2 regions of the Streptomyces sp. NPDC059832 genome follow, and region 1 is predicted to be linked to the other one. Evidence: riboswitches for the same ligand, from Rfam matches in the RefSeq annotation. Region 1 holds a riboswitch; the other holds the start of a gene.

Region 1 (5,034 bases):
CTTCGATCCACTGTGTCGGCCGGCCGCTCCCGGGCACACGGGTGCGGCATGATGCCGAGGCACCAGCCATGAAACCAGCTTATGCGCCGGTCCTGACACCGACTTGACGCCATGGGTCGAAGCGGTGCTCCACGCCGGTGCCCGCCGCGGGCGCCGCGCCGGGGGCTACTGGCCCGCCCGCTGGTAGAACGGCTGGATCTTCTCCCGTATCCAGTCGCCGACCGGGTCCTGTGCCACATCGAGCAGGACGAGATTGACCACCCAGGGCACCTCGACCCGGCCCAGAGCGCGGCCGAGGGCGTCCATCGGGGCATTGCGCCCCGCGCCTTCCCAGGTGGAGAACTCGACGCCGATGAAGAGGACGGGGTCGCCGCCCTCGATGCTGGCCAGCGCCCGGCGGGCGGAGAGCACGACACCGCTCTCCTCGAACTCACCGGCCGCCGCGGCGAGGAAGTCGACGGGCTCCTCCCTCCAGTCCGGTTCGTACAGCCGGACCCTGCCGCCGCTGGCCGGCCCGTCCAGCGGGGTGCGTCCGGCCCGGCAGAGCTCGGCCACGGCGGGGGGCGGCAGCGGCATCCCGACCGCGCCGCCCGGGTTCACGGCCATGCCGAGCTGCGGCGGCAGCCCGCGGGCGAAGTCGCGGGCGGGCGCGACGGTGAAGGACATATGGGTACCGACGCAGGTGAGGAACTGCTGTTCGGAGCTGAACACGGGGACGTACGGAGCGCCCTCGATCTCCAACGTCGGCAGGTCCAGGTCCGCCGAGTCGGGTCCGCCGCCATTGGGCAGGGGCACCCAGACATGGCTGCGTCCGAGCACCTCGACGAGCCGTCCGCCCGCCTCCGGGATGCCCACCGAGGCCATCAGCACTTCTTCGAGCTCATTGGCCGGCCATCCGCCCTGCGGATGGGACTGGACCTGTGCCGGAACGTCCACTGCTTCCCCTTCTCGCCCAAGCTTTCCGGCAGAAGATTAACGCCCGCCCCGACAGCTGCCCCGGCCCCGGCTACCCGGCCCCGGGCCGCCCGTCCGCGAAGGTGATCCGGCCGAGCCTCCCCGCCGCCTCCCGGTCCAGCAGCACCGCCGAGGCGCAGCCGGGCGGCAGCAGGCCCGTCTCAATCGCCCTCAGCAGCCTGCCCACCGCCCTGCGGTGCCGGGCGAAGGCGTATCCCGATACGCCGCGTCCGCGCTCGCGCTGGCCCTCCCTGGCCGTCTGCGGCGTGACGTCGAGCAGGACGAGGTGCAGGACCCGGCCCCGGCGCCGCGCGCCACGGGCCAGCCAGCCGCGCACCCAGGCCTGTGTTCCGCAGTCGTGGACGACGACGGACTCCCCGGAACGCAGCACCCGCCACAGCCCCCAGTAGTGGGCGGCGCGGACGAGCGGGCGGTAGAGGGCGTAGGGAACTAAGCGGGGCACGGCCCGCGCCCAGCGGTCACGGGTGTCCTGGGAGTCGATGGCGTGCGCCGTCGTCACCGCCCGCCGGATGAGCGTCGACTTGCCGCTGCCGGGCAGCCCGGAGACCACCACCACGTCACCGGCCGCGAAGCGCAGGCCGCGCGGGCTGTGCCCGGACCGCTCCCGGAGATCCCGTACGACGGGCGCGTGCGCGCCCGACGCCTCACTCTCCGGGGCCCCCGGCTGTGCGGGCATCGCGCCGTGCGCGACCCCCGCGGTCGTCGCGTACCGCTGCAACGTCATCGCCCTCCCCCTGTCGGCTCACCCCACGTATGCCCCTGAAGTGTAAAGAAAAGGTAATGCGGCACAACCGTCCACGCCGCTGATTTCCGGTGGGGGACCGAGGCCCCACTCCGGCGCGATGCGTGCGATGATGACCCGGCCAACTGCATAAAGGCCGTTCGAATCCGCGCGGGAGAGTTCCGGTCACTGCATGTGCCGGGCGCCGAAGGAGCAAGTTCCTCCCTTGAATCTCTCAGGCCCCGTACCGCGCGGATGAGGCAGATCTGAAAAGCGGGCCGCTGCGCGGCTCCACCCAAGGTGCAAGCCGAACCCTTCCGGGGCTCTCGGCGAACCTCTCAGGTTCCGATGACAGATGGGGAGGGATCGTCCTCGTCGTCATGCCCTGGGAGCCATATCCATGAGCACCGCCCCCCGTCTCACCGCCCTCGATGCCCTGCATCGCTCGCTGGGCGCCACGATGACCGACTTCGCGGGCTGGGACATGCCGCTGCGCTACGCCAGTGAGCGCGACGAGCACAACGCCGTGCGCACGAAGGCCGGCCTCTTCGACCTCTCGCACATGGGCGAGATCACCGTCACCGGCCCCGGGGCCGTGGCGCTTCTGAACTTCGCGCTGGTCGGCAACATCGGCACCGTCTCCGTGGGCCGCGCGCGCTACACGATGATCTGCGCCGAGGACGGCGGCATCCTGGACGACCTGATCGTCTACCGGCTCGGCGAGACGGAGTACATGGTCGTCGCCAACGCGGGCAACGCCCAGATCGTGCTGGACGCGCTGACCGCGCGGGCCGAGGGCTTCGACGCCGAGGTCCGCGACGACCGCGACGCGTACGCGCTGCTCGCCGTCCAGGGTCCCGAGTCCCCCGCGATCCTCGCCGCCGTCACCGATGCCGACCTGGACGGCCTCAAGTACTACGCCGGGCTGCCCGGCACGGTCGCCGGGGTCCCCGCGCTGATCGCCCGTACCGGCTACACCGGCGAGGACGGCTTCGAGCTGTTCGTCGCCCCCGTCCACGCCGAGCAGCTGTGGAAGGCGCTGACCGAGGCGGGCGCCTCCCGCGGCCTGATCCCGTGCGGGCTCTCCTGCCGCGACACGCTGCGCCTGGAGGCGGGCATGCCGCTGTACGGACACGAGCTGACCACGGCACTGACCCCGTTCGACGCCGGTCTCGGCCGGGTCGTGAAGTTCGAGAAGGAGGGCGACTTCGTCGGCCGCAAGGCCCTTGAGGCCGCCGCCGAGCGTGCCGAGACCGCTCCGCCGCGCAAGCTGGTCGGGCTGGTCGCCGAGGGCCGCCGGGTGCCGCGCGCCGGCTTCTCCGTCGTCGCCGTGGGCGGGACCGGCGCCGAGGTCATCGGCGAGGTCACCTCGGGCGCCCCGTCGCCCACCCTGGGCAAGCCGATCGCCATGGCGTACGTGGACGCCGCGCACGCCACGCCCGGCACGGCAGGCGTCGGAGTGGACATCCGGGGCACCCACGAGCCGTACGAAGTCGTGGCGCTGCCGTTCTACAAGCGCCAGAAGTGACGTCGGCGCTCCCGAAGAAGTGACGCAGTCGCGTCTCACACCGTAAGACCACCGTTCATCAGCACTCCCCCGCGTACAGGAGAATTCAGGTCATGAGCAACCCCCAGCAGCTGCGTTACAGCAAGGAGCACGAGTGGCTGTCGGCCGTCGAGGACGGTGTGGCCACGATCGGTATCACCGAGTACGCGGCCAACGCGCTCGGCGACGTCGTCTACGCCCAGCTCCCCGAGGTCGGTGACACGGTGACCGCGGGCGAGACCTGTGGCGAGCTGGAGTCGACCAAGTCGGTGAGCGACCTGTACTCGCCGGTGACCGGCGAGGTCACCGCGGCGAACCAGGACGTCGTGGACGACCCGTCGCTGGTGAACTCCGCTCCCTTCGAGGGCGGCTGGCTGTTCAAGGTACGTATGGCGGAGGAGCCGAAGGACCTGCTCTCCGCCGACGAGTACACCGAGTTCTCCGGCAACTGAAGACCCAAAGGGACCACCTGATGTCGCTTCTCAACTCCTCCCTCCACGAGCTGGACCCGGACGTCGCCGCCGCTGTCGACGCCGAGCTCCACCGCCAGCAGTCCACCCTCGAAATGATCGCCTCGGAGAACTTCGCTCCGGTCGCGGTCATGGAGGCCCAGGGCTCCGTCCTCACCAACAAGTACGCCGAGGGCTACCCCGGCCGCCGCTACTACGGCGGCTGCGAGCACGTCGACGTCGTCGAGCAGATCGCCATCGACCGCATCAAGGCGCTGTTCGGCGCCGAGGCCGCGAACGTCCAGCCGCACTCCGGTGCGCAGGCCAACGCCGCCGCGATGTTCGCGCTGCTCAAGCCGGGCGACACGATCATGGGCCTGAGCCTCGCCCACGGCGGTCACCTGACCCACGGCATGAAGATCAACTTCTCCGGCAAGCTCTACAACGTGATCCCGTACCACGTCGACGAGACCGGCGTCGTGGACATGGCCGAGGTCGAGCGTCTGGCCAAGGAGTCCAAGCCGAAGCTGATCGTCGCCGGCTGGTCCGCGTACCCGCGTCAGCTGGACTTCGCCGCCTTCCGCCGCATCGCGGACGAGGTCGGCGCGTACCTGATGGTCGACATGGCGCACTTCGCCGGTCTGGTGGCCGCGGGTCTGCACCCCAACCCGGTGCCGCACGCCCACGTCGTCACGACCACCACGCACAAGACCCTCGGCGGTCCGCGCGGTGGCGTCATCCTGTCGACGCAGGAGCTCGCCAAGAAGATCAACTCGGCGGTCTTCCCGGGCCAGCAGGGCGGTCCGCTGGAGCACGTGATCGCGGCCAAGGCGGTCTCGTTCAAGGTCGCGGCGACCGAGGAGTTCAAGGAGCGCCAGCAGCGCACCCTGGACGGCGCCCGCATCCTCGCCGAGCGCCTGGTCCAGCCGGACGTCACCGAGGTCGGTGTCTCCGTGCTGTCCGGCGGTACGGACGTCCACCTGGTCCTCGTCGACCTGCGCAACTCCGAGCTGGACGGCCAGCAGGCCGAGGACCGGCTGCACGAGCTGGGCATCACGGTCAACCGGAACGCCATCCCGAACGACCCGCGGCCGCCGATGGTCACCTCGGGTCTGCGGATCGGTACGCCGGCCCTGGCGACCCGCGGTTTCCAGACCGAGGACTTCACCGAGGTCGCGGAGATCATCGCCGCCGCGCTCAAGCCGTCCTACGACGCGGACGCGCTGAAGGCCCGCGTCGTCGCGCTGGCCGACAAGTTCCCGCTGTACCCCGGCCTCAAGTAGGTCACCCGCAGTTTGCATGCCGGGTGGGGGCACCGCGCACACTGAAGAGTGAGCACGGTG
Region 2 (5,034 bases), on a different contig from region 1:
GGGCAGCGCGTCGGCGGCGCCGGCGTCCAGCTCCTCGATGTCCCCGTCGGCACCGAAGGCGGCCCAGACGGCGGCGATCTGCGTACGCGTGGTGGTCTCGTCGCAGGCGAGGGAGACCAGGTCGGCGTCGACGAGCCGCAGGTTGACCCCGCGCTCGCGGGCATCCGCGACGATGTCGGCGGCCTTCCCCGGGACGCGCACGGTGAGGGTGTCGAAGTGGGCGCCGGTCACGACATCGATACCGGAGGCGCGCAGGCCCTCGGCCAGGATCGTCGCGTAGCGGTGGGTGCGCAGGGCGATCGTCCGCAGCCCGTCCGGGCCGTGGTAGACGGCGTACATTCCGGCCATGACGGCGAGCAGCACCTGGGCGGTACAGATGTTGCTGGTGGCCTTCTCGCGGCGGATGTGCTGCTCGCGGGTCTGCAGGGCCAGCCGGTAGGCCTTGTTGCCGTCCGCGTCGACGGAGACTCCGACGAGACGGCCGGGAAGGCTGCGGGCGAACTTCTCGCGTACGGCCATGAAGCCGGCGTGCGGTCCGCCGAAGCCCATCGGCACACCGAAGCGCTGCGTGGTACCGACCGCGATGTCCGCGCCCAGGTCACCGGGCGAGGTGAGCAGGGTCAGGGCCAGCAGATCGGCGGCGACCGTGACGATCGCACCCAGCTCGTGGGCCTGCTCGATGACGGGTTCGATGTTCCGCACCGCCCCGGACGCGCCCGGGTACTGCACCAGGACACCGAAGACTCCGCGCTCGGCGATCTCCGCCGGGATGCCGTCGGACAGGTCGGCGACGACGACCTCGACACCGGTCGGCTCGGCGCGGGTCTCGATGACCGCGATCGTCTGCGGCAGGGTGTCGGTGTCGACGAGGAAGACGCCGTCCTTGACCTTGCCGACGCGCCGGGAGAGGGCCATGGCCTCGGCGGCCGCGGTGCCCTCGTCGAGCAAGGAGGCGCCGGAGGTGGGCAGCCCGGTCAGCTCGGCGACCATCGTCTGGAAGTTGAGGAGTGCCTCCAGGCGGCCCTGCGAGATCTCCGGCTGGTACGGCGTGTAGGCCGTGTACCAGGCGGGGTTCTCCATGACGTTGCGCAGGATCACCGGCGGGGTGAAGGTGCCGTAGTAGCCGAGTCCGATCATCGGGGCCAGCACCTGATTGCGGTCCGCGAGGGCGCGCAGCTCGGCGAGGACCTCGGCCTCGGTACGCGCGGTCGGCAGCCCGAGTGCCTCCGTGCTCCTGATGACGTCGGGCACGGCGGCCGCGGTGAGCTCGTCCAGCGAGCCGTAACCGACCTGGGCGAGCATCTTCGACTGCGCCTCGGCATCGGGTCCGATGTGGCGCTGCTCGAACGGAATGCCCTGCTCCAGCTGGGAGAGCGGAGTGCGACGGGGGGTCATGGTGGAGGCCTCCTGGTCTGTCACGACCTGCGAGGGGCACCACGGCGCGGGTGCCCGAACGGCCTCCCCCTCTGTCATCTCAACCTGAGAGCTTCACCGGCACGCCTTGCGGCATACCGGTTTTCACCGTCGGTGAGGAAAGGAATCGCACCGGCATTCGGCCGCACGAATCCCGCCCTGCTTTCCAGAGTGACCTCGTCCGTGCGGTACGGGGGCCTGAGAGATTCCGGGGAGGATTTGCTCCTTCGGCGCCTTCGGATCAGCTCCGGAGGACTCTCCCGCACGGGGTCAGCAGCCATCACCAGCCTACCAGCGGGGTTCATGGCTGATTTCTCGAGTGGCCAACCACCCGGATCTGCCCTTTTGTAGTGCTTGTGGAGTAGCCGCGACCAGTGGGAGGGACCGTGCAGACCGACATCGATCCGCGCAGCCTGATCGGCCGCAAGGCGTTCGACCGCAAGGGCACCAAGATCGGGACCGTGGACGAGGTGTACCTCGACGACGCTACCGGTGTGCCCGAGTGGGCGGCCGTACGTACCGGACTCTTCAGCCGGGACGCGTTCGTCCCGCTGGAACCCAGCGAATTCGTGGAGGATTCGCTCCGCATCCCCTTCGACCGCGCGCTGATCAAGGAAGCGCCCGACTTCGGCGTCGGCCGCCATCTCTCACCGGAACAGGAGCTCCAGCTCTACCGGCACTACGGTCTGGACTCCCCGCCCGAGGGGGCCGGCCCGGACAGGGACTTCGGCAGACTGGCCGGCCAGGACGAGTAGTCCACCGGGTCCCGCACCAACGGCAGCGGATCGGCCGGCCGGAGCTCCGGGTCGTCGATCCGGAACGTACGCACCCGGCCGGGCGCCGACTCGGGCTCCTCGAACCGCACGGTCACCCGGCCGACGCCGCTGCCCTGCACCCAGCCATGGCCGTATGCGTCATGGCGTACGTCGTGTCCGGCGGGCCAGCGCCGCGCGGCGCGCTGCTCGGCGGTCTCCTCGGCCTCCGCCCGGCGATCGTCCGGCGGCCCGGCCCCGTCGCCCCCGGACGGCGTCGTCTCCGCAGCCGGATCCTCGGTCGCGGCCCGCTCACCGGCGGCCTGGGCGAAGAGGTCCTCCTGCGTGTAGTCGGCAAGCCCCGTCACGCCCACTCCGAGGAGCCGGACGCCTCCGGTGGTGTCCACTGCCTCCAGGAGCCGCGCGGCGGCCTCACGGACCACTGTGGGGTCGTCCGTGGGCCCCCGCAGCGTCTCGGACCGCGTGAGCGTCGAGAAGTCGTACCTGCGCACCTTCAGCACCACCGTCCGCCCGGACCGACCCGCGCCCCGCAGCCGCTGGACGCAGCGGCCGGCCAGTCGCTCGACCTCCGTCCTGATCCGCACCCGGTCGTGCAGGTCGGCGTCGAAGGTGTCCTCGACCGACACCGATTTCGCGTCCCGCTCCGCGACCACCGGCCGGTCGTCGTACCCGAACGCCATCCGGTGGAGCGAGCCGCCGTGCGCCTTCCCCAGCAGACGTACGAGCTCGTCCTCGCCCGCCTCGACCAGGTCGTCGACCGTGGTCATCCCGGCACGGCGCAGATGGTCCGCCGTCGCCGGCCCGACACCGGGGAGAATCCGCACCGACATGGGTGCGAGCAGCGCCCGCTCCGTGCCCGGTTCTATGAGCAGCAGGCCGTTCGGCTTCGCCTCCTCCGAAGCGATCTTGGCCAGCATCTTGGAACCGGCGAGCCCCACCGAGCCGGTGAGCCCGGTCACCGCCTTGATGGCCGTACGCAGCTGCTCGCCGATCTCCAGCGCGGAATCCGTGTCGTCGGCCGTCCCGCCGGCCTCCAGGTCGACGAAGGCCTCGTCCAGGCTGAGGGGCTCCACCAACGGGGAGAGCCGCGCGAGCAGCTCCATCACCTGGTCGCTCACCGTCCGGTACAACTGGAAGCGGGGCACCAGATAGGCCGCGTTGGGCGCCAGCCGCCGCGCCTGCGCCATGGGCATGGCCGAGTGCACCCCGAAGCGTCGCGCCTCGTACGAGGCGGTGGCGACGACTCCGCGTGGTCCCAGTCCGCCGACCACGACCGGCTTGCCGCGCAGGCTCGGCTTCGCCGCCTGCTCGGCAGAGGCGTAGAAGGCATCCATGTCCAGATGCAGGATGGTGGGCGCGGCTCTCACATCAATCGATGCTGCCCTACGGCACTGACAATCGCCGCGCCCGAACCGTCGGCCGCGTCAGCCGGCGCGATTGCGACGCCGCGCGAGCTCATCGGTGGGGTTGTTCCCGATGAGGGTCTCGCCGGTGTCCACCCGCTCGCCGTGCAGTTGCGAGAGGGCGGCGTCCACGTCCTGCCACACCACACCCACCGCGATGCCGAAGACCCCCTGGCCGCCCTGGAGCAGGCTGACGACCTCGTCGGGCGAGGAACACTCGTAGACCGTCGCCCCGTCGCTCATCAGCGTCATCCGCTCAAGGTCCTGGAATCCCCGGGCCCGCAGATGCTGAACCGTGGTGCGGATGTTCTGGAGTGCCACACCCGTGTCCAGGAAGCGCTTCACGATCTTCAGCAGGACGACGTCCCGAAAGCTGTAGAGCCGCTGTGTGCCGGAGCCGTACGCCGGACGCACGCTCGGCTCCACCAGCCCCGTACGCGCCCAGTAATCAAGCTGCCGGTAGGTGATCCCGGCAGCCGCGCAGGCGGTCGGCCCGCGGTAGCCGATGTCGTTGGCCGATGCCATTCCGTCCCCCGCCACCGCCGCCGGTTGAACCGGTTGCACGATGGTGTGGTCGGCTGTACTCCCCTGCTGCGGATACGGCCCACCCGCTGCCGTACCGTCGCCGCTGCTTCTCACGCCGACCTCCGTCCTTGACCTGCCATCTCGAAGGTAGGCAGTCACTCGGGGTGCGTCAACGATCGCCACACTCGGCACGCCGAGTGATAATCACCCTGAGGGTGGTTTCCCGTGACTCACGAGCGGGAAAGGCTTGCCGGATGCGCTGACGGCGGCCCCGAAGAACGGTCACTGACTGTTGGTACCGAAATCCTCCGGAGAGATCTGATCGAGGAACTCGCGGAATTTCTCCACCTCATCCTCCTGCTCGTCCGGGATGGCGATGCCGGCGTCGTCGAGCACCCCGTCACTGCCGTAGATCGGCGTTCCGGTGCGCAACGCGAGCGCTATGGCGTCGGACGGCCGCGCGCTCACCTCGACCCCGCTGGCGAAGACCAGCTCCGCGTAGAAGACCCCTTCCCGGAGGTCCGTGATGCGGACCTCGGTGAGCTCCTGGCCGACGGCCTCGAGCACGTCCTTGAAGAGATCATGGGTCAGCGGCCTGGCCGGAGCCATGCCCTGCTGGGCGAAGGCGATCGCGGTCGCCTCACCAGGACCGATCCAAATGGGGAGGTACCGGTCGCCTCCCACTTCACGCAGGAGCACGATCGGTTGGTTGGAGGGCATTTCCACCCGGACACCCACAACGTCGAGCTCGTTCACACAGCAACCCTAGGACGTGCCCGGCAGGTTTGGGTAGTCGGGCACCGGCGTGATCAGTGGAGCCGGATGTGCAGAGCGCTCTGCACAAGGGCCGAATGAAGCCTCACGGACAGCTCCGCAAGCTCTTTCGCAGTGGCCTCCGCATAGGCTCTGGTCTGCGGATT

Evidence for each region. A riboswitch is a leader RNA that binds a small molecule or an ion and turns the genes downstream of it on or off. The one in region 1 is predicted to bind glycine.
Region 2: linked by a shared signal. The riboswitch ahead of gcvP (aminomethyl-transferring glycine dehydrogenase) and the one ahead of gcvT (glycine cleavage system aminomethyltransferase GcvT) in region 1 are both predicted to bind glycine.

What each region holds. Positions count from the first base shown of each region.
Region 1 is NZ_JBHWIY010000025.1:15,707-20,740, reverse strand. It holds gene ACFV8T_RS32495 (enhanced serine sensitivity protein SseB) at 166-936, opposite strand; gene ACFV8T_RS32490 (AAA family ATPase) at 1,007-1,699, opposite strand; glycine riboswitch at 1,859-1,956, shown strand; gene gcvT (glycine cleavage system aminomethyltransferase GcvT) at 2,097-3,224, shown strand; gene gcvH (glycine cleavage system protein GcvH) at 3,317-3,694, shown strand; gene glyA (serine hydroxymethyltransferase) at 3,715-4,974, shown strand.
Region 2 is NZ_JBHWIY010000039.1:59,881-64,914, forward strand. It holds gene gcvP (aminomethyl-transferring glycine dehydrogenase) at 1-1,395, opposite strand, end outside; glycine riboswitch at 1,590-1,686, opposite strand; gene ACFV8T_RS39105 (PRC-barrel domain-containing protein) at 1,800-2,168, shown strand; gene ACFV8T_RS39110 (DNA polymerase IV) at 2,093-3,553, opposite strand; gene ACFV8T_RS39115 (MerR family transcriptional regulator) at 3,611-4,228, opposite strand; gene ACFV8T_RS39120 (bifunctional nuclease family protein) at 4,397-4,870, opposite strand; gene ACFV8T_RS39125 (MerR family transcriptional regulator) at 4,924-5,034, opposite strand, start outside.